Regions from separate parts of the Mesorhizobium sp. genome, predicted to be linked through region 2. Evidence: riboswitches for the same ligand, from Rfam matches in the RefSeq annotation. Region 2 holds a riboswitch; the other holds the start of a gene.
What was found. A riboswitch is a leader RNA that binds a small molecule or an ion and turns the genes downstream of it on or off. The one in region 2 is predicted to bind S-adenosylmethionine.
Positions count from the first base shown of each region.

Region 1: another riboswitch for S-adenosylmethionine. It lies ahead of ACO07C_RS12755 (O-succinylhomoserine sulfhydrylase); the one in region 2 lies ahead of metX (homoserine O-acetyltransferase MetX).

Region 1 is NZ_OZ245860.1:2,664,115-2,673,976, forward strand. It holds gene mmsA (multiple monosaccharide ABC transporter ATP-binding protein) at 1-624, shown strand, start outside; gene mmsB (multiple monosaccharide ABC transporter permease) at 621-1,907, shown strand; gene araD1 (AraD1 family protein) at 2,110-3,099, shown strand; gene ACO07C_RS12745 (hypothetical protein) at 3,112-3,579, shown strand; gene ACO07C_RS12750 (2'-deoxycytidine 5'-triphosphate deaminase) at 3,605-4,699, opposite strand; SAM riboswitch at 4,778-4,855, shown strand; gene ACO07C_RS12755 (O-succinylhomoserine sulfhydrylase) at 4,912-6,102, shown strand; gene ACO07C_RS12760 (ceramide glucosyltransferase) at 6,130-7,281, opposite strand; gene apaG (Co2+/Mg2+ efflux protein ApaG) at 7,509-7,901, shown strand; gene ACO07C_RS12770 (Hsp33 family molecular chaperone) at 7,989-9,020, opposite strand; gene argF (ornithine carbamoyltransferase) at 9,099-9,862, opposite strand, start outside.
Region 2 is NZ_OZ245860.1:4,421,179-4,431,040, reverse strand. It holds gene ACO07C_RS21150 (DUF2125 domain-containing protein) at 1-984, shown strand, start outside; gene ACO07C_RS21145 (sugar kinase) at 991-1,923, shown strand; gene ACO07C_RS21140 (prephenate/arogenate dehydrogenase family protein) at 1,920-2,855, opposite strand; gene hisC (histidinol-phosphate transaminase) at 2,862-3,971, opposite strand; SAM riboswitch at 4,142-4,219, shown strand; gene metX (homoserine O-acetyltransferase MetX) at 4,322-5,491, shown strand; gene metW (methionine biosynthesis protein MetW) at 5,488-6,102, shown strand; gene ACO07C_RS21120 (DUF1330 domain-containing protein) at 6,125-6,445, opposite strand; gene ACO07C_RS21115 (ABC transporter ATP-binding protein/permease) at 6,648-8,477, opposite strand; gene ACO07C_RS21110 (class I SAM-dependent methyltransferase) at 8,601-9,383, opposite strand; gene gloB (hydroxyacylglutathione hydrolase) at 9,605-9,862, shown strand, end outside.

The DNA of each region.
Region 1 (9,862 bases), 1.8 Mb from region 2:
TTCGCCATGAGCCTGTTCGGCCGCTCGTACGGGCGCCGCATCACCGGCGAGGTGTTTCTGAAGGGCAAGCAAATCGATGTCTCCTCGGTAAGCAAGGCCGTCCAGCATGGCATCGCCTACGTCACCGAGGACCGCAAGACTTACGGCCTCAACCTCATCGACCACATCAAGCACAACATCACGCTGGCCAATCTCGGCGGCGTGTCGCGCCACAGCGTGATCGACGATTTGCGCGAACTCGCCGTCGCCAACGACTATCGCAAAAAGACCAACATCCGCGCGTCCAGCGTCTATCAGTTGACCGGCAATCTTTCGGGCGGCAACCAACAGAAGGTGGTGCTGTCGAAATGGCTGTTCGCCGATCCGGACGTGCTGATCCTGGACGAGCCGACGCGCGGCATCGATGTCGGCGCGAAATACGAAATCTACACGATCATCGCTCGCCTTGCCTCCGAGGGTAAGGCGATCGTGGTCATCTCGTCGGAAATGCCGGAATTGCTCGGCATCACCGACCGCATCTATGTGATGAACGAAGGACGCATGGTGGGCGAAATGCCCGCCGCGGAAGCAAGCCAGGAAAAAATAATGCGCGCCATCGTCCGGGGAGAAGGAAAAGCAGCATGAGCACCGATAGCGCCCCCGCCCCGCAGGGCAACATCACCGAGGAACAGCGCCCACGCATCGCCGTCTCGGCACTGGCGACGAACCTGCGCGAATACGGTCTGATCATCGCGCTGATCGTCATCATGCTGTTCTTCCAGTTCACGACCTCGGGCACGCTGTTCAAGCCGGTCAACCTGAGCAATCTGGTACAGCAGAACTCCTTCATCATCGTGATGGCGCTGGGTATGCTGCTGGTCATCGTTTCCGGCTATATCGACCTCAGCGTCGGATCGGTCGCCGGTTTCATCGGCGCCCTGGCGGCAAACATGATGGTCATCTGGCAGCTTGGACCGCTCAGCAATCCGCTGGTTGTTTCGATCGTATGCCTGATCGTCGGCGGTCTGATCGGCGCGGCCCAAGGTTATTGGATCGCCTACCACCGAATACCGAGTTTCATCGTCACGCTGGCGGGAATGCTGATCTTCCGAGGCATCTGCCAGGCGTTACTGGGCGGCGGCTCTTCGGTGGGACCGCTTCCGGACAACTTCAAGATGCTCAGCTCCGGCTTCATACCCGACGTGATAGGCCCGATGACGCTGATCCCGCCGACGGTCAATGCCGCCGGCAAAACGATCATGGGCAGCGGACTGACGCTGCATATGACGACGATCGTGCTGGGCTTGATCGCCGTGCTGGCCTACGCCTATTTCGGGTTGAGGACGCGGCGCAAGCGGGAGCGCCACGGCTATGAGGCAGAGCCCTTCCCCTTGTTCGTCGTCAAGACGCTGGTCGCCAGCGCGCTGGCACTGTTCCTGGTCTATGAGTTCGCCAGCTACAGGGGCCTGCCGGTGGTGTTGCTCGTGATGGGCGTGCTGATCTCGCTGTTCGTCTTCGTCACCAAGCGGATGACGATCGGCCGCCGCATCTACGCGATGGGCGGCAACCCGAAGGCGGCTCAGTTGTCGGGCATCAATACCGAACGGCTCACGCTTCTGGTTTTCATCAACATGGGCGTGTTGTCGGCGCTCGGTGGTCTGATCATCGCGGCGCGGCTTGGCCAGGCGGTGCCGGCGGCGGGTCTGGGCTCGGAGCTCGACGTCATCGCCGCCGTGTTCATCGGCGGCGCCTCGGCGATGGGCGGCGTCGGCCAGGTCATCGGCGCCGTGGTCGGCGGCTTCATCATGGGCGTGATGAACAACGGCATGTCGATCATGGGCGTCAACGTCGATTGGCAGCAGGTGGTCAAGGGCCTTGTCCTGCTGGGCGCTGTGATCTTCGACGTCTACAACAAGAACAAGGGCTGAGGTCCAGAGAAAGCAGGCAGCGTACGGGTCACATCGCGGCATCGCCGGCAAATAGCCGGCCTGGACAATCCCTCCAGGGACCAAGCACCGCGAGCGCAATCCGGACAGAGAGTTTAACCCGTGGCGCGGACAAGGTCCGAGCGACGATGGAGAAGGCTTGTCAGACAGGCAGGTCGGCCCACTACACTTGAGAGGATTCATCATGCTGATCTCCCAGATCCTTGACGACGCCGAGACAATCCGCGTTGTCGCCCGTACCGGCGGCAAGACCCGGGTCATCAACGGCGCCCGCAGCGTCTATTCTCTGGCCATGGAGGCCGCGCGCACCGGCACCGGGCTCGTCGCGCTGATCGAACGCAAGGGATATGGCGAGACGGTCGACCTCGACGCCGCATACAAAAAGGGGCGGCTGTTGTCGCCCATCAACCATCCTGACCCCGCGCACCTGCACCTTACCGGAACCGGACTGACGCATCTCGGCTCCGCGGCGACCCGCGATTCCATGCATAAGAAGCTCAAGGATGGCGAGGAACAGCTTACCGATTCCATGAAGATGTTCCGCATGGGACTGGAGGGGGGCAAGCCAGCCAAGGGCGAGGTCGGGGTCCAGCCTGAATGGTTCTACAAGGGCAACGGCACGATGGCGGTTGCACCCGGCGCCGCACTCCTCTCGCCCGCCTTCGCCAAGGATGCCGGCGAGGAGCCGGAAGTGGCCGGCATTTACGTCATCGGCGACGACGGCGCGCCATTCCGCATCGGCTTCACGCTGTCGAACGAGTTCTCGGACCACGTTACCGAGCGCGTGAACTATCTGTTCCTCGCTCATTCAAAGCTGCGCAACGCCTCTTTCGGACCTGAAATCCTGATCGGCGATCTGCCAACGGATATCCGTGGCGCATCGCGCATCTATCGCGATGGCTCGGTGCTTTGGGAAAAGCCCTTTCTGTCGGGAGAAACGAACATGTCGCACACGATCGCCAACCTGGAACATCACCACTTCAAATATTCGGCGTTCCGTCAGCCGGGCGACGTGCACGTGCACATGTTCGGCACGGCGACATTGTCCTTCGCCGACGGCATCACCACAGAAGCCGGCGACGTGTTCGAGATCGAAGCCAAGGATTTCGGCTTGCCGCTACGCAATCCGCTCGAGATCGAGCAGCCGGTGAAGGTGGCGGTGAGGGCGCTGTAACGAGAGACTGGAATGTTGGGCAAGGAAACGAACCGGGGACGGCTTGCTATTGTGGTCACCGGCTTGGCGCTTGCCTTTGCCTGTTCTTCCTCGATGGCTTACGGCGCGCAGCGCTGCAGCCCGAAATCCTATCATGAAGCCCAGTCGGCAATGACCCGCCGGCTTCTGGCCACCGGTTACTCGAAGACGCAAGTGAACTTTCTTATGCGCAATGCGGACCGCATAACTTCCGCGCTACCTGCCGACAAACTCGACGGGAATGCCAAGGCCTGCGGCATCGACTCCGCTAAAGCCTATGTCTTCGGATGCCTCGACAAGCAACTGTTCCCCTTGAAGTCCGGCACAAACGCTTTGCTCGACGACGAGAAACAAACCAAAGGATTTTGGGGCAGGAAGCGCCTCACCGTACGCGAACTGCGCTTTATCGGTGGGCTCCATGGCTGCCTTGGCGCCGCAAAAGAATCTCTCTTTCGCGGCTGAACGCGGAAACTTCACGACATCAGCGTCAGCGCGCCGAGCGAAAGTGCTTGGAGAGTTTCAGGCCCTGCGCCTGGTAGTTGGAGCCGAGATCGGTGCCGTAGAGCGCCTGCGGCCGCTTCAGCATGTGTTCGTAGACCAGTCTGCCGACAATCTGCCCATGGTCGAGGATGAACGGCACTTCATGGCTGCGCACTTCGAGCACGGCCCGGCTTCCGGTGCCGCCGGCCGCCGAATGGCCAAACCCCGGATCGAAGAAGCCGGCATAGTGAACGCGGAATTCGCCGACCAGAGGGTCGAAGGGCGTCATTTCGGCAGCGTAGAGCGGCGGCACATGCACCGCTTCCTGGCTGACGAGGATGTAGAACTCATCGGGATCGAGTACGAGTTCACCGGCGCCGCTCTTATGGATCGGCTCCCAGAAATCGACGACCTCCTGCGCGGCGCGCTTGTCGACATCGACCAGCCCCGTGTGATGCTTTCCGCGATACCCGACAAGACCGTCCTTGTCACCGTTGAGGTCGATCGACAGCGCTATGCCACCACCGGAGATGTTGGGCGGATCGGTCGCGACCAGCATCTCGTTGCGATGCAGGTCGTGCAACTCGGCCTCGGACAGCAGCGCATTGCCGGTGCGGAAGCGTATCTGCGACAGACGCGAACCGGTGCGCAGCACGATCGGGAACGTGCGAGGGCTTACCTCCAGGTAGAGCGGGCCGTTATAGCCGGCGGCGATCTTGTCGAACTCGTGGCCGCGATCAGTCATGACGCGTGTGAAGATGTCCAGTCGGCCCGTCGAACTCTTGGGATTGGCCGAAGCGGAAATGTCGGCGGGAAGCGCCAGGCTCTCCAGCAGCGGCACTATGTAGACGCAGCCCGTTTCCAGCACCGCGCCTTCTGCCAGGCTGATCTCGTGCAGCTTTAGCCGGTCGAGCTTTTCCGAGACCTTGTGATTGGGACCGGGCAGGAACGAAGCCCGCACCCGCCAGGCCTTGTCCCCTAGCCTCAGGTCAAGGCTCGCCGGCTGGATCTGGTCGACATCCAGAGGGCGCGACGAGGTGAGCGCACCCGACTGGAACAGCGCCGAAATATCCTGATCTGGAAGAATGCCTGTCTGCCGCAAGGCTCTGCTCCTTAGCCGCTGGTACAAACCTCTTAATGAAGCCGGCAATTGACGCAAGCGCGGCGCGGGTCTAAAGGGTCGTTATCCCGTGGTGATTTGGCCGGTCGGCTTGCAGCCACGTTAAACAAGTCGCTAAAGGACCGTTGGCCGCAAGGCCGTATGGACCGGTTGCGACTTTCGCGGCCGGTTTTTTTGTGTCTGGAACAAAAGCGATGAGCACCAACAAGCGCAACTGGAAGCCTCAGACGGCACTCGTGCATAGCGGGACCTTGCGTTCCGGCTTCGGTGAAACCTCCGAGGCGATATACCTGACCCAAGGCTACGTTTACGAAACGGCGCAGGCGGCGGAAGCCCGATTCAAGGGCGAGGAACCCGGTTTCATCTATTCGCGATACGCCAATCCGACCGTCGACATGTTCGAGAAGCGCATGTGCGCGCTGGAAGGCGCCGAGGATGCGCGCGCCACGTCGTCGGGAATGGCGGCGGTGACCGCGGCCCTTCTGTGCAGCGTCAAGGCCGGCGATCACATCGTGGCGGCGCGCGCACTGTTCGGCTCCTGCCGCTGGGTGGTCGAGACGCTGGCGCCGCGATACGGCATCGAAGCGACGCTTGTCGACGGTACCGACATCGCAAATTGGGAACAAGCGGTCAGGCCGAACACCAAGCTGTTCTTCTTGGAGAGCCCAACAAATCCGACATTGGAGGTGGTCGATATCGCCGCCGTCGCCTCGCTGGCCAATTCGATCGGCGCGCGGCTCGTCGTCGACAATGTCTTCGCCACGCCGCTGCAACAGAAACCGCTGCAACTCGGCGCCCACATCGTCGTCTATTCGGCGACCAAGCACATAGACGGCCAGGGCCGCTGCCTCGGCGGCGTCATCCTGTCGGACAAGAAGTGGATCGACGAGAACCTGCACGACTATTTCCGCCATACCGGCCCCAGCCTGTCGCCCTTCAATGCCTGGACGCTGCTGAAGGGCCTGGAGACGCTGCCGCTGCGCGTGCGCCAGCAGACCGAAAGTGCAGGCCGTATCGCCGACTTCCTCGCCGAAAGGCCGGAAATCGCTCGGGTCATCTATCCGGGCCGGGCCGACCATCCGCAGGCCGATATCGTCAAGAAGCAGATGTCGGGTGGCTCGACGCTGATCTGTCTCGACGTCAAGGGCGGCAAGCAGGCGGCTTTCGCCCTGCAGAACGCGCTCGACATCGTGCTGATCTCGAACAATCTAGGCGACTCGAAGAGCCTGATCACCCATCCGGCCACCACGACGCACAAGAACCTGAGCGACGAGGCGCGCGCCGAACTGGGCATAGGGCCTGGCACGCTGCGCCTGTCGGTCGGTCTCGAGGACGCCGACGATCTGCTGGAGGATATCGAGCAGGCGCTGAAGTCGGTGAAGTAAGCGCACGGGCAGTACCGCCCGCTGCTTTCAGGCCCCGGACGGCGTTTCTTCCAGCTCGGTGGCCTTGGTGCCGATCGTCATGGCATTGCCGCGCCAGTCGACGGCGCCGCCGACCCATCCGCGCACCCACATGGCCGGCAGGATGCAGTCCCGCGCCATCATGGCCGGGATGGTCCGCCATGAGATGTACCAACCCTTGGCGAAAGCCAAGGCGCATTCCGGAAGGTAGGCTGCCGCCAGCAGGGCGGCGGCCGTCAACGGCAGGCTCCATCCAGCGCCAGCGGCGGCGGCCAGCGCGAGCAGCAGCGGCACGGCCACGCCGGTCAATATTTCGGGCGCGAAGAACAGCGGGAACGTCACACGGCGCAGCCGCGCCCAACGCGCCTGGCGCGACCAAATCTCGCCCAGCGTGCGCCGGCCCAACGGCTGCTCGAAGGGCGCGGCCACCAGATTGACGCGCAGGCCGAGCCCGTTCACCAGCTTGGTCGCCGCGGCATCTTCCGCGATCTCGGCCGCAAGCGCCCGAATGCCGCCATTGGCATCGAGCAGGGGCTTGTTCCACAACATGCTCTTGCCCTGGGCGAAGCCAAGGCCAATCGCCTCGCCGGCATACTGCCAGCGCGCCTGCAGCGTGTTGAGAAACGCGCATTCGACCTCGGCCCAGAAGCCGTCGGGACGAGATCCTATCGGTGTCGAGCAGACGAGGCCGGTTCCAGGCCCCCATGCCGACATCAGGTGCTGCACGTAGTCCCTGGGCATCAGGACGTTCGAATCGGCAAGGATCACCCATTCGTGGCGTGCCGCTTCCCAGCCCTTGACGCAATTGTTGAGCTTGGGGTTGCCGCTGATGCGGTCGTCACCGAAAAGCAGCCTGGCAGGCACATCCGGAAAGCGGGCGATGGCTTGTCTGATCAAGCCGACCACAGGATCGTCGGCCTGGGCGACGCAGAAGACAAGCTCATAATGCGGCCAGTCGAGCGAGAAGGCGCGCTCCAAAGTCTCTTCGGTGAAGGGCTCGACACCACGCGCCGGAATGACGATCGAGACCGTGGGAGCCATGCCGGCTGGCGGCGCGATGGTCCCGCGCCGCTTCAGCTGGAGCGAGGCGAGCACGATACTCGCAAGATTTGCAAGGATGAGGGCGGCGGAAAGCGGGGCAGCGATGAGTGTCAGTTCCATCGAGATCTGGTCACTCCAGAAAAACCGACCACTTGAGGGCCGTTTCCAACAGGTCGACAGAGCGCTGAGTCGCCCGGCACAATCCCGAGCACACCATCACTGTCATGTGTCACTTAAATGACATTGTTTGTCGGCACCTGCCCTTCAAGGCTGGTAAGAACCGGATACGCGCCATTGACCAGGCCAGGCGAGAACCCGAAAGTTGCCGGATTGTTTTGGAGTAGCCCATGTACAGCGCCGTAACGCGCAACATCGAAGTGCAGGTCAGGCCGTTCTATCTGGAGGAGCGCTCCGAGCCCTCCGAGAACCGCTACGTCTGGGGCTATCAGATAACGATCGACAACCAGTCCGATGAATTCGTGCAGTTGTTGTCACGCTACTGGCGCATCACGGACGGAACCGGCCGGGTCGAGGAGGTCAGCGGAGCCGGCGTGGTCGGCGACCAGCCCGAACTCAATCCGGGCGACAGCTATCAATACACTTCGGGCTGCCCGCTCTCGACGCCATCCGGCATCATGGTCGGGCACTACACGATGCGCAACAAGCGCGGCGAGACGTTTGACATCGCCATCCCCGCCTTCTCGCTCGACCTGCCGGGAACGCGGCGGACGGTAAATTGAACAACAACCATCGCGGAAGCGTTGGCGCGGCCCGTCATCCGCCCTGCGGGCTCCTTCTCCCCGTGAAACGGGGAGAAGGCGGCTCCTTTACCGCGCCGTGAATTCCGCCGGATCGAAGTCATATTGCTTCGAGCAGAATTCGCAGGCGACATGGATGCCGCCATCCTCGGTGCTTTCCTTGATCTCCTGCGCCGAGAAGCCCTCGAGGATGCCGCGGATCTTGTCCCTGGAGCACGAGCACTGATCGTCGACCGGGACGCCGCCGAACACGCGCACGCCATGCTCGTGGAACAGCCGATAAAGCAAGCGCTCGGCCCCGATGGTCGGGTCGATCAGTTCTGTCGGCTCGATCGTGCCGAGCAACGCAAGCAACTCCTGCCAAGAATTGTCGACGGGATCGTGGACTTCCTCACGCGGATCGCCGTCACCGCCAGGCAGATCCGGAACGCGCATGCGCTCGGGCGACTGCGGCAGGAACTGCGCCAGGATGCCGCCGGCGCGCCACTGCTCGCGCGCGCCGCCGACGCCGGGCGTCAACAGCTTCGCAACCGATAGCCTGACATCGGTCGGGATCTGCTCCGACTGACGGAAATAGGTGCGTGCCGCATCCTCCAGCGTTTCGCCATCGAGCTGGACGATGCCCTGATAGCGCTGCGTATGAGCGCCCTGGTCGATGGTCAGCGCCAGAACGCCGCTGCCGAGGAGCGTCTGCTGCGACGTTTCGCCTGCCGCGACGAGCGCTTCAAGCCGATCAGCATCGAAGCGCGCATAGGCGCGTAGCGCCGAGGGCGTGGAAAAATCCGCGACCAGCATATCGACTGGCCCGTCGGTACGGGTCTGAAGGATGAACTTGCCTTCGAATTTGAGCGATGTGCCGAGCAACACCGTCAGCACGCAGGCTTCCGCCAGCAGGCGGGCGACAGGCTCGGGATAGTCGTGGCGCGTGAGAATGGCGTCAAGCATCGGTCCGAGCTGGACGGTGCGGCCACGCACGTCGAGCGGACCGACCTCGAACGGCACGACATGGTCGTCACCGGCATAGCCGAATTCGCCGAGCTTGGGTTGATGTTCAGACAATTGATGGGTTTCCAACATGACAATGCTCCAGGGCGCGGCCATGCCGCCCTGTCGGGAGCATGCGTCGAAACGCGCTTGTTTTGCGTGATGCGCCGCAAATAGGCATCACACCTCCGGAGATCAAGCGCCGAGGCACCAGGCAAGCACCGCCTTCTGGGCGTGGAGCCGGTTCTCGGCTTCGTCGAACACCACCGAATGGGGACCGTCGATGACCTCGTCGGTCACCTCCTCGCCGCGATGCGCCGGCAGGCAGTGCATGAAAAGCGCGTCCGGCTTGGCATGGGCCATCAGCTTGGCATTGACCTGGTAAGGCGAGAACACGTTGTGGCCGCGGGCGCGATGCTCCTGACCCATCGACACCCAGCAGTCGGTAACGACGCAGTCGGCCTGGTCGACGGCTTCCTCGGGCGAACGGGTGAAATGCAGCTTGCCGCCATGCGCCTTCGACCAGTCGACATGCTTCTGCGCCGGCTCGCTGCCTTCCGGCACGGCGACGTTGAGATTGAAGCGGAACCGCGCCGAGGCTTCCAGCAGCGAGTGCAGCACATTGTTGCCGTCACCGGTCCAGGCAATGGTCTTGCCGGCAACCGGGCCGCGATGCTCCTCGAAGGTCATGATATCGGCCATCAGCTGGCATGGATGCGTATCATCGGTCAGCCCGTTGATGACCGGGATGGTGGCGTTCTCGGTCAGCTCCATCAGGCGCTCATGCGATGTGGTTCGGATCATGATGGCATCGACATAGCGCGACAGCACCTTGGCGGTGTCGGCGATGGTTTCCGAGCGGCCAAGCTGCATCTCGGTGCCGGTCAGCATGATGGTCTCGCCGCCAAGCTGGCGCATGCCGACGTCGAAGGACACCCGGGTGCGCGTCGACGGCTTGT
Region 2 (9,862 bases):
GAGCTTCAGCCGAACCGCCGCCGCCGCCTCTGGTGGCTTGTCGCCTTCATTGTGGTGCTCTTCGGCATCTACAGCGCCGGCTGGTTTTATCTGTCGGACAAGGTCAGAAGCGAAGCCGACAGAGCCGTCGAGACGCTGAAGGGACAGGGCATCGTGGCGGGCTGCAGCAATCTCGCGGTCAGCGGCTATCCGTTCAGCTTCGTCATTTCCTGCGACACCCTTGGCTATCAGGACGACGCCAGGAACATCGCGGCCTCAGCCGGCAACTTCAGTGCCGTCGCGCAGATCACCCAACCCCTTACGCCCTTCGCCGACCTGCGCGGGCCGCTGAGAACCTCCATCCCCGGCATGCTGCCGCTTTGGATCGACTGGGAAACCCTGCAGGCAAAGGCGAAACTGTCCTGGCCCCTGCCCCGGCACATCACGCTGGAGGCCACGGGGCTGTCCGGCCAGACCGACCCGATCGACGATACCGACCCGGTCGAGCTCTTCTACGCCCGCACGGCAACGGGACAGCTGCGTCCGAACGGCACCGACGTCAACTACGCGGGAAGTTTCACCGACCTTGAGATCGATGCCGACGCGATCGGCGGACGTGTTTTGCCCGCGCTCGACGGCAGTGGCGACGTGACGCTGAAGAACGGCCTGACGCTGCTCGAAACCCAGGCGAAGAGCCTTCGCGGCCAGTCGATCTACATCGCCAAGCTGGATCTGTCATCGGGAACGGCGCGGATCACCGTGGCGGGGCCGATGTCGGTGGATGCCGACGGCCTCATCGACGCCGACCTGACCATCTGGCTCAAGGATCCCAAGGCCGTCGCGGCGATCCTGGGCACCGCGATTCCCGAACAGAAAAGCCAGATCGAGCAGGGCTTTGCCGGATTGGCGATGCTGGGCAACGAGCCGTCCCTGCCGCTGAAGATCGTCAAGAGCAGGGCGTCGATCGGCTTCATCCCGCTGGGCAAGATCAAGCCGGTGCGGTAGGCGGCCATGATCAGGCCGGTCAGACTTCTGAGCGTCGGTGCGCTGACGCTCGATACCATCCTTCGGGTGGACCAGCTTCCCACGCATCAGGGGAAATTCATCGCGTCCGACGGCGTCCAGATCGCCTCGGGCATGGCCACCAGTGCGGCATGCGCCGCGCGCAGGCTGGGAGCTGAAGTCTCGCTCTGGGCAAGTGCGGGGGACGATGCCGTCGGCGACCAGCTGATTGCCGGGATCGAGGCGGAGGGTGTCGACTGCGGTTTCGTCCGGCGTGTCGTTGGCGCCCGTTCAGCGCTGGCGTCGATCCTGGTCGATGCCCATGGCGAGCGCATCATCGTGCCTTTCTACGACATCCGTGCCCAAGCGGCCCCAGGGGCGCTCCCGGTCGCCGATCTAACGGCGTTCGATGCGGTGCTGGTCGACGTGCGCTGGCCGGGCGCGGCGGCACTTGCCTTGAAGGCGGCGCGCGCCATCGGCCGGCCGGCGATCCTCGATGCCGATACCGCGCCGCTGGCCGTGCTGGAGCAGCTGTTGCCGCTGGCTTCCCACATTGTCGCCTCCGAACCGGCGGCACGCATCATCTGCGGCCAGGCGCTGGATCTGGAGTCCACCTGCAACGATCTGGCATCCCGAACAGACGCCTTCGTGGCTATTACGGGCGGCGCGGCGGGAACCTGGTGGTTTGACAGGGCGGCGGGATCACCTCGCCATGTCCCCGCGCCACGGATCAAGGCAGTCGACACGCTGGCCGCCGGCGATGTCTTCCACGGCGCCTTCGCCGTCGGGCTGGCGGAGGCGATACCGATCGAGCAGGCGCTGCGTTTCGCCAGCGCCGCGGCCGCGCTCAAATGTCTGCGCTTCGGCGGCAGGCTGGGCGCACCGGACAGGGCCGAAACGCTGGCGATGGTCGCCGAACACTGGCCTGCTGGACAGGCCTAGCCCTTGGCCGGATGTTCGACCGCCTGGCGGCCGAAATCGGGAACGTCGATGTCCTGGCCGGCATCGATGATCGACCGTCGTATCGCACGGGTGCGGGTGAACAGGTCGAACAGCTTCTCGCCGTCGCCCCAGCGGATGGCCCGCTGCAGCGAAGCCAGATCCTCCGAGAACCGCGCCAGCATTTCGAGGATGGCGTCCTTGTTGTGCAGGCAGACATCGCGCCACATGGTCGGATCGGAAGCGGCGAGACGGGTGAAGTCGCGGAAACCGGAGGCCGAGTATTTGATGACTTCGGACTTGGTCACCGACTCCAGATCGTCAGCCGTGCCGACGATGTTGTAGGCGATGATATGCGGCAGATGCGAGACGATGGCCAGCGTCATGTCGTGGTGCTGGGGATCCATCGTGTCGATGTTGGAGCCGCAGCGGCGCCAGAACTCCGACAGCCGCTCCAGCGCTTCAGGGTCGGTGTCGGGAAGCGGCGTGAAGATGCACCAGCGGTTGTCGAAGAGATCGGCAAAGCCCGCGTCGGGACCCGATTTTTCCGTACCCGCCAGCGGATGCCCCGGGATGAAATGCACGCCCGCCGGCACATAGGGCTGCATCTGCGCGATGACCGACGCCTTGGTCGAGCCGACATCGGTGAGAATGGCGCCGGGCTTCAGCGCCGGCGCGATTTCCTCGGCGACAGCGCCGGACGAGCCGACCGGCACCGAGACGATGACCAGGTCGGCATCGCGGACCGCTTCCTCCGCATCCGTGGTGTAGGAATCGCCCAGCCCCAGTTCTTTCGCCCGCGCCAGCGTCGCGGTGCTGCGTGTCGAAATGGCGACATGGCCAGCCAGGCCCTCGCGCCGGATGACACGCGCCAGCGAAGAGCCGATCAGGCCGATGCCGACCAGCGCTATCTTTTCAAACATGGGTGACGTCATGGCGTTCTAGCTTTTCAGGAATGTCGTGAGAGCGGCGATAACGCCGCGATTGGCCTCTTCGGTACCGACGGTCATGCGAAGCGCGTTGGGGAAGCCGTAGCCGGAAACGCGCCGCAGGATATAGCCGCGCGCGGTCAGGTATTCGTCCGCCTGCGCCGCCGAATGTTTCTGGTCGTCGGGAAAATGGATGAGGATGAAATTGCCGACGCTGGGCGTCACCCGCAGCCCAAGTTTTGTCAACTCCTCGCTCAGCCATGTGAGCCAGGTCTCGTTGTGCGCCACGCTGCGCTCGACATGGTCGCGGTCGCGGATCGCCGCGATGCCGGCCTCGATCGCCGTCGCGTTGACATTGAAGGGACCACGCACCCGGTTGATCGCGTCGACGATATGCATCGGCGCATACATCCAGCCGATCCGCGCGCCACCCAGGCCGATCTTGGAGAAGGTGCGGGTCATCACCACGTTCTCGGCGCCGCCGACCAGCTCGATGCCGGCTTCATAGTCGTTGCGGCGGACATATTCGGCATAGGCGGCGTCCAGCACCAGCAGCACATGCCTGGGCAGGCTGGCATGCAGGCGACGCACCTCCTGGAACGGCACATAGGTGCCGGTCGGATTGTTTGGGTTGGCCAGAAACACGATCTTCGTGCGCGGCGTGACGGCGGCAAGGATCGCGTCGATGTCGGCGCGCTCTTCGGTCTCCCTGACCGCGACCGGCTTCGCACCCGCCGACTGGATGTAGATCTTGTAGACCATGAAGGCGTGTTCGGTGAAGACAGCTTCGTCGCCCGGCGCGAGATAGGTCTGCGCCAACAAGCCGAGAATCTCGTCGGAACCGTTGGAGCAGATGATGTTCTGCGCATTGAGGCCATGCACCTCGGCGATCGCTTCGCGCAGTCTCCTTGCGGTGCCGTCGGGATAGATGTCGAGCTTTCCGGCGATCTCCCGCGCGGCCTCGATCGCCTTGGGCGATGGACCGAGCGGGTTCTCGTTGGACGACAGTTTGAAGACCTTGGCGACGCCAGCCGGCGCGGCGCTCTTGCCGGGCACGTAGGCCTCGATGTCCATGATGCCCGCGCGTGGGGTTGGACGTGCCTTGTCCGATATCTGGCTCATGTCGCAAAATCCGTCGAGAACGCTTCCGCCTGGAAGCCGCAGCGGAAATACAAGCCATGGCCGCCAATGTCGAGAGGTGGCAGTGGTGCCAGGGCTCAGTCCAGCAGTCGGTGTAGCAGTCGGCCCAGCGGTCGGCATTGACGGCAAGGCGGCCGAGTTCTAGAAGGGCAATGAGATTCCGTGGTGATTTGGCCGGTCGGCTTGCAGCCACGTTAAACAACTTGCTAAAGGGCCGTTTGCATCCTGTAACCGGCTTTGCGACGGCATTGCCGGTTTTTTATTGTCCGCTCCGGCCGGATACCGCATCGGTCTCGAAAGGCTGATGCGGATCAAAGTGTGAGATGGATGCGATGGCCGCTCTGCGCGCTGGAAAAACCAACAACGAAGCCGACCAGCCGTCGAGCCCGGTGCTGCTCTTCGGCCCCGACAAGCCGCTCAAGCTCGATGCAGGCAGCGTGCTGTCGCCGTTCCAGATTGCCTACCAGACCTACGGCACGCTCAACGATGCGCGCTCCAACGCCATTCTCGTCTGCCACGCGTTGACCGGCGACCAGCATGTCGCCAACACCAATCCCGTCACCGGCAAGCCAGGCTGGTGGGAAGTGCTGATCGGCCCCGGCAAGATCATCGACACCAACCGCTTCTTCGTCATCTGCTCCAACGTCATCGGCGGCTGCCTGGGCTCCACCGGTCCGGCCTCGACCAACCCCGCCACCGGCAAGCCCTACGGGCTCGACCTGCCGATCATCACCATCCCCGACATGGTACGCGCGCAACTGATGCTGGTCGAACATTTCGGCATCGAAACCCTGTTTTGCGTGCTTGGCGGCTCGATGGGCGGCATGCAGGTGCTGGAATGGGCATCAACCTATTCAGACCGGGTTTTCTCGGCGCTGCCGATCGCCACCGGTGCACGTCATTCCTCGCAGAACATCGCCTTCCACGAGGTCGGCAGGCAGGCGGTGATGGCCGATCCGGATTGGCATGGCGGAAAGTATTTCGACTATGGCAAGCGGCCGGAAAAGGGCCTGGCCGTGGCGCGCATGGCCGCCCACATCACCTATCTGTCGGAAGCGGCCCTGCATCGGAAGTTCGGTCGCAACCTGCAGGATCGCGAAGCGCTGACCTTCGGCTTCGACGCCGATTTTCAGATCGAAAGCTATTTGCGCCACCAAGGCATGACCTTCGTCGACCGTTTCGACGCCAATTCCTATCTCTACATGACGCGGGCCATGGACTATTTCGACCTTGCCGCCGACCATGGCGGCCGGCTGGCCGATGCTTTTGCCGGCACCAAGACCAAGTTCTGCCTGGTCTCCTTCACCTCGGACTGGCTGTTTCCGACCGAGGAGAGCCGCTCGATCGTCCACGCGCTGAACGCCGCCGGCGCATCCGTTTCCTTCGTCGAGATCGAAACCGATCGTGGCCACGACGCCTTCCTGCTCGACGAGCCGGAACTTTTCGCCGCCATCAACGGCTTCATCGGCTCGGCCGCGCGGGCAAGAGGGCTCAAGCCATGAGCGTCAACGACACACAGCGCGTCGACCTCGAGGTCGTCGCCAACCTCATCCCGCCGCGGTCGCGGGTGCTCGACGTCGGTTCCGGCGACGGCTCGCTGCTGGAACTGCTGCAGGACACCAAGCAGGTCGATGGCCGCGGCCTGGAACTGTCGCAGCGCGGCGTCAACGAATGCGTGGCGCGCGGCCTGTCCGTCATCCAGGGAGACGCCGACAAGGACCTCGAATTCTATCCCGACAAGGGTTTTGATTTCGTCGTGCTGTCACAGACCCTGCAGGCAACCCGCAATCCCAAGCTGGTGCTCGACGAACTGCTCAGGATCGGCGAGCGCGCGATCGTCTCCTTTCCGAATTTCGGCCATTGGCGGGTCCGCCTGTCATTGTTCCTCAACGGCCGCATGCCGGTGACCAAGGACCTGCCCTATTCATGGTACGACACGCCCAATATCCACTTCTGCACCATCCGCGACTTCGTCAATCTGTGCGACGAGCTCGGAGCCACGGTTGAAAAGGCAACCGCGCTCGACGCCAGCGGCCAGAAGATCGGCCTGTCGATGCCGTGGTGGTTCTGGAATTTCTTCGGCCAGCAGGCGGTGTTCCTGCTGAGACGATAACCGGCCGCTGTCGGCCCGGCGGCTACCCAAGGACATCAGTCGCCTTGTGCGGATGGCTGACGCCATCTGCAAAGACGACGTCGGACTGGGAATTGCCCGTGCGCAGCGCCAGGATCTCCTGGTAGGCGGGCGAATGGTACCATCCGCGCACATGATCCCTGTCGGGAAACTCGATGACAATGAGATGTCCCGGCCAACTGTTCTCGACGACCTCGACGTCGCCGCCATGCACGATAAAGCGACCGCCGAAAGGCTGTAGCGTGGCATCGATCTTCCGCAGATATTCGACGATCTGCGGCCCGGGTGAAACCTCGCGCATATGGGCAACGGCGTAAGCTGTCATGACTGGCTCCCTGATGGATCGAAGCCGTACAGCCGGCCTCGTGCGAGCAATCTGCCGAGCCGTCATGGCGCGGTCGATTACTCGACAGGTAATCAGCATGATTATGTTGCCGAGCGGTCATGGTCGTGGCCGGCGCCGGCGGCGTGCTCATCCCGGGTAACGCCGCGCGACGCACCATCGGCTTGAACCTCAGTCAGTTCCGCTATTTCTTGCGTCGAACAGCGGCTGCGCGAGGCGGAGGTTCGATAGCGCCTGCCCTGACGCGGGCTGGCTTCAGCGGTGGTGCGCCCGCATCTTTCACGATCGTCAAGGCGCGTGGAAAGAACTGGTTGTTGTGCTGTCCGCGGCCGATATTGAGGATGGCCGCGCCGCTCAGATGCTTTTCCAGCATCGACAGCACGCGCCGCAGCGATGGGCCGTCGAAGGCGTCCAGGGCTTCGTCGATGATCACCCATTTCGGCTGGCGCAAGGCGAGCCTGGCGAAGGCCAGCGAGCGCTGTTCGTCGTCGCCCAGCTCATGGTCCCATCGCCTGGCGAGGTCGAGCGACGAAGACAGCCGTTGCAGACCGATCTCGGCAAGCACCGCCGAAATCTCGGCATCGCTCGCCGGCTTGGTCCCGTTCGGGTGGTCGAGAATTTCACGCAGCGTACCGGCTGGGAAATAGGGGACGCGCGGCACGAATATGAGGGTTTCTCCCGCCGGCAGGCCGATCCGCCCGCTTCCCCATGGCCACAGGCCGGCAATGGCCCGGAAGAACAGGGTCTTGCCGGCGCCCGGCTCGCCCGTGATCATGACACGATCGCCGACATGTATCTCGACATGTTGGTCGGCGAGCTTTGTGCATCCTTCAGGCGAGGCCACCTGAAGTTTCTCGAATGTCAGGCTACCGTTCTTGTTCTCGCCGACCTCGATGCGCTTTTCCTTGTCATGGAGCACATCCGTCTCGTCGAGGGCGATGCGGAAATCAGCCACGCGCATCAGCGTGGCGCGCCAATCGGCTATGCTGCCGATGTTGTTGACGAACCAGCGCAACGACGAGTGGACCTGATTGAAGGCGCCGACCGCCATCATCAGCCCGCCAAAGCTGATGTCGCCCGAAAAATAGACCGGCGAAGCGACCAGGATGGGGGCCACAACCGTGATCCAGCCATAGGTATCGGTTACCCAGGAGAGGTTGATCTGTGCGGTGTAGATGCGCCGCATGGCGACCAGAACCGTGCCAAGGTCGAGTTCGAGCCGCCGCTTTGCGTCGGCTTCGCCGTGGTAGAGCGCGATGGCATCGACATTCTCGTTGACGCGCACCATCGAGGAGCGCAGTTCGGCTTCGCGTGTGTAGCGATCGCTGTTGAGGCGGATCAGCGGGCGCCCGACCAGCCAGCTCAGCCACGAGGCGGTGCCGGCATAAAGGAACGCGGCCCATACCATGTAGCCCGGTATCGCCAGCGACCAGCCTCCGATGTGGAACACGAAGCCTGAGGACAGCTGCCACAGCACGCCGACGAAGGACACGAGCAGGATGCACGACTGCAACAGTCCGACCCCGAGATCCGTCGAAAGATCGGAGAGATGCGCTGCATCCTGCTGCATGCGCTGATCGGGATTGACGCCGATGGCGCCCGCATTGGCCAGCCGAAAGGCGCGCGCCGGCCGCATCCACTGGTCGATCAGGTCCAGCGTCAGCGCCTCGCGCAGTTTCAGCCGGAACATCTGGTTGAGCCAGGTCTGGCCGATATTTAGAACCAGCAGCCCGCCGGCTATGGCCGCGAAGACGAGAAGCTGGTGCAGGAATGCCGCCATGTCGCGCCGCGCGAGCGCGTCGTAGAAGGGTTGGTTCCAGCTGTTCAGCAGAACCTGCCCGATCGACGTGGCAACAACGACGGCCATGATGCCAACCGACATCCAAAGCAGCCAATTGCGAACCGGCGATCCGACAAGGGCACGCCAGGTCGTCGCCACCTGGTCGCGCAGGCTGGTTTCGACGGCAGCCGCAGCCGGTCGAACGCTGGCGTCGACGTCCGGCTGATCATTCATGGGCGCGATTCCTTGCGATCCTGACGGCGTTGCCAGCGGTCGCGGTCGGGTGCGCGCGCGGCTCGGGCAGCGAGCGCGACAGATAGGCCGGCAAAACCCCGGAAGCGCAAGACGCCGCTACGATCACGAACGCGTCACCCGGCGGACCGATGGCACACCCACCTCTGGCGCCCGGCCAAGGCGGGTGGCGCCGTGCGGCGAGAAAACCGGGACGAACACACGGCGTGAGGCGCGCTGGGCGACCGGCACGCCCTGATAGAGGCGCTTTTGCGCCTCGACAACGATGACACCCGAAAAGATCGGCCACAACCGGCGGCCGGCGCGCTCGAGTATATTGTGGAATTGCATCATGAAGCGCCGCCGGGACGGCGGGAAGAACAGCGCGTCCGACCAGGCCGCCGGCGTGAAGTTTGCCTCACGCAGCAATTCGGTGAGCTGCCCGCGCGAGAACGGGCGGCCGCTGCCAAAAGGCGTATGTTCGAAACGCGCCCAGACGCCACGCCGGTTTGGCACGACGATGACGACGCGGCCGGCGGGCGAAAGTACGCGCCAGATCTCGTTCAGCGTCTCGCGCGGGTTTTCGACATGTTCGAGCGAATGGACCAGCAGCATGCGGTCGATACAGGAATCGACCAGCGGAAGTTCCTCGTCAAAGACGAGTGCGGTCGCGGCCGGGCCGTTTGCCGGCCAGACCACGGCGCCTTGCGTTGCCGGCATGAAGGCAAAGACCCGCTCCGCGTCTGTCCCGAACCGCTCCAGCCAGGGCAAGGTGTAGCCCAGGCCCACGAGCCTTTCGTTGGGCACGGTCGCCCAGATCGAGGACAGCGCCATGGTGATCGAACGCTCGGCGAACCGGCCGAGCGTTGTCGAATAGAAGGAGCGAAGATCGACGATGTCGGAATGCATGTGAGGGATGTAGCCGTGATGCCAGCAGGTTTCAACAAAGGCGGCCCGATGCCGCCGACATTGCGGATGACATCCGCCTGCCAGCGCCCTATGTCTGCGTCTACTCCCGCGTTGGCCCCGAAATCGGTTTCGATTTCGCAAGGCACGATGCCGCCGACAAAGATTTTAGAGCGTTCTTTGCGCGTCCAAGTGAGCGCGTGGGGCACTGACGGAGAGATGCGATGCCGGTCGAAATCGAACAGTTCATGTGCCGGACCGATAATTTCGGCGTGCTGATCCATGACCGCGAAAGCGGCCAGACCGCGATCATCGACGCGCCGGAGGAGCAGGCGATACTTGCAGCTATCAAGCGCACCGGCTGGACGCCGACGATGATCCTGACCACCCACCACCACATGGATCACGTCGAGGCCAACCTGGCCCTGAAGGAGCGCTTCAAGCTGCGCATTGTCGGGCCTGAGGCGGAGAAGGCAAAGATA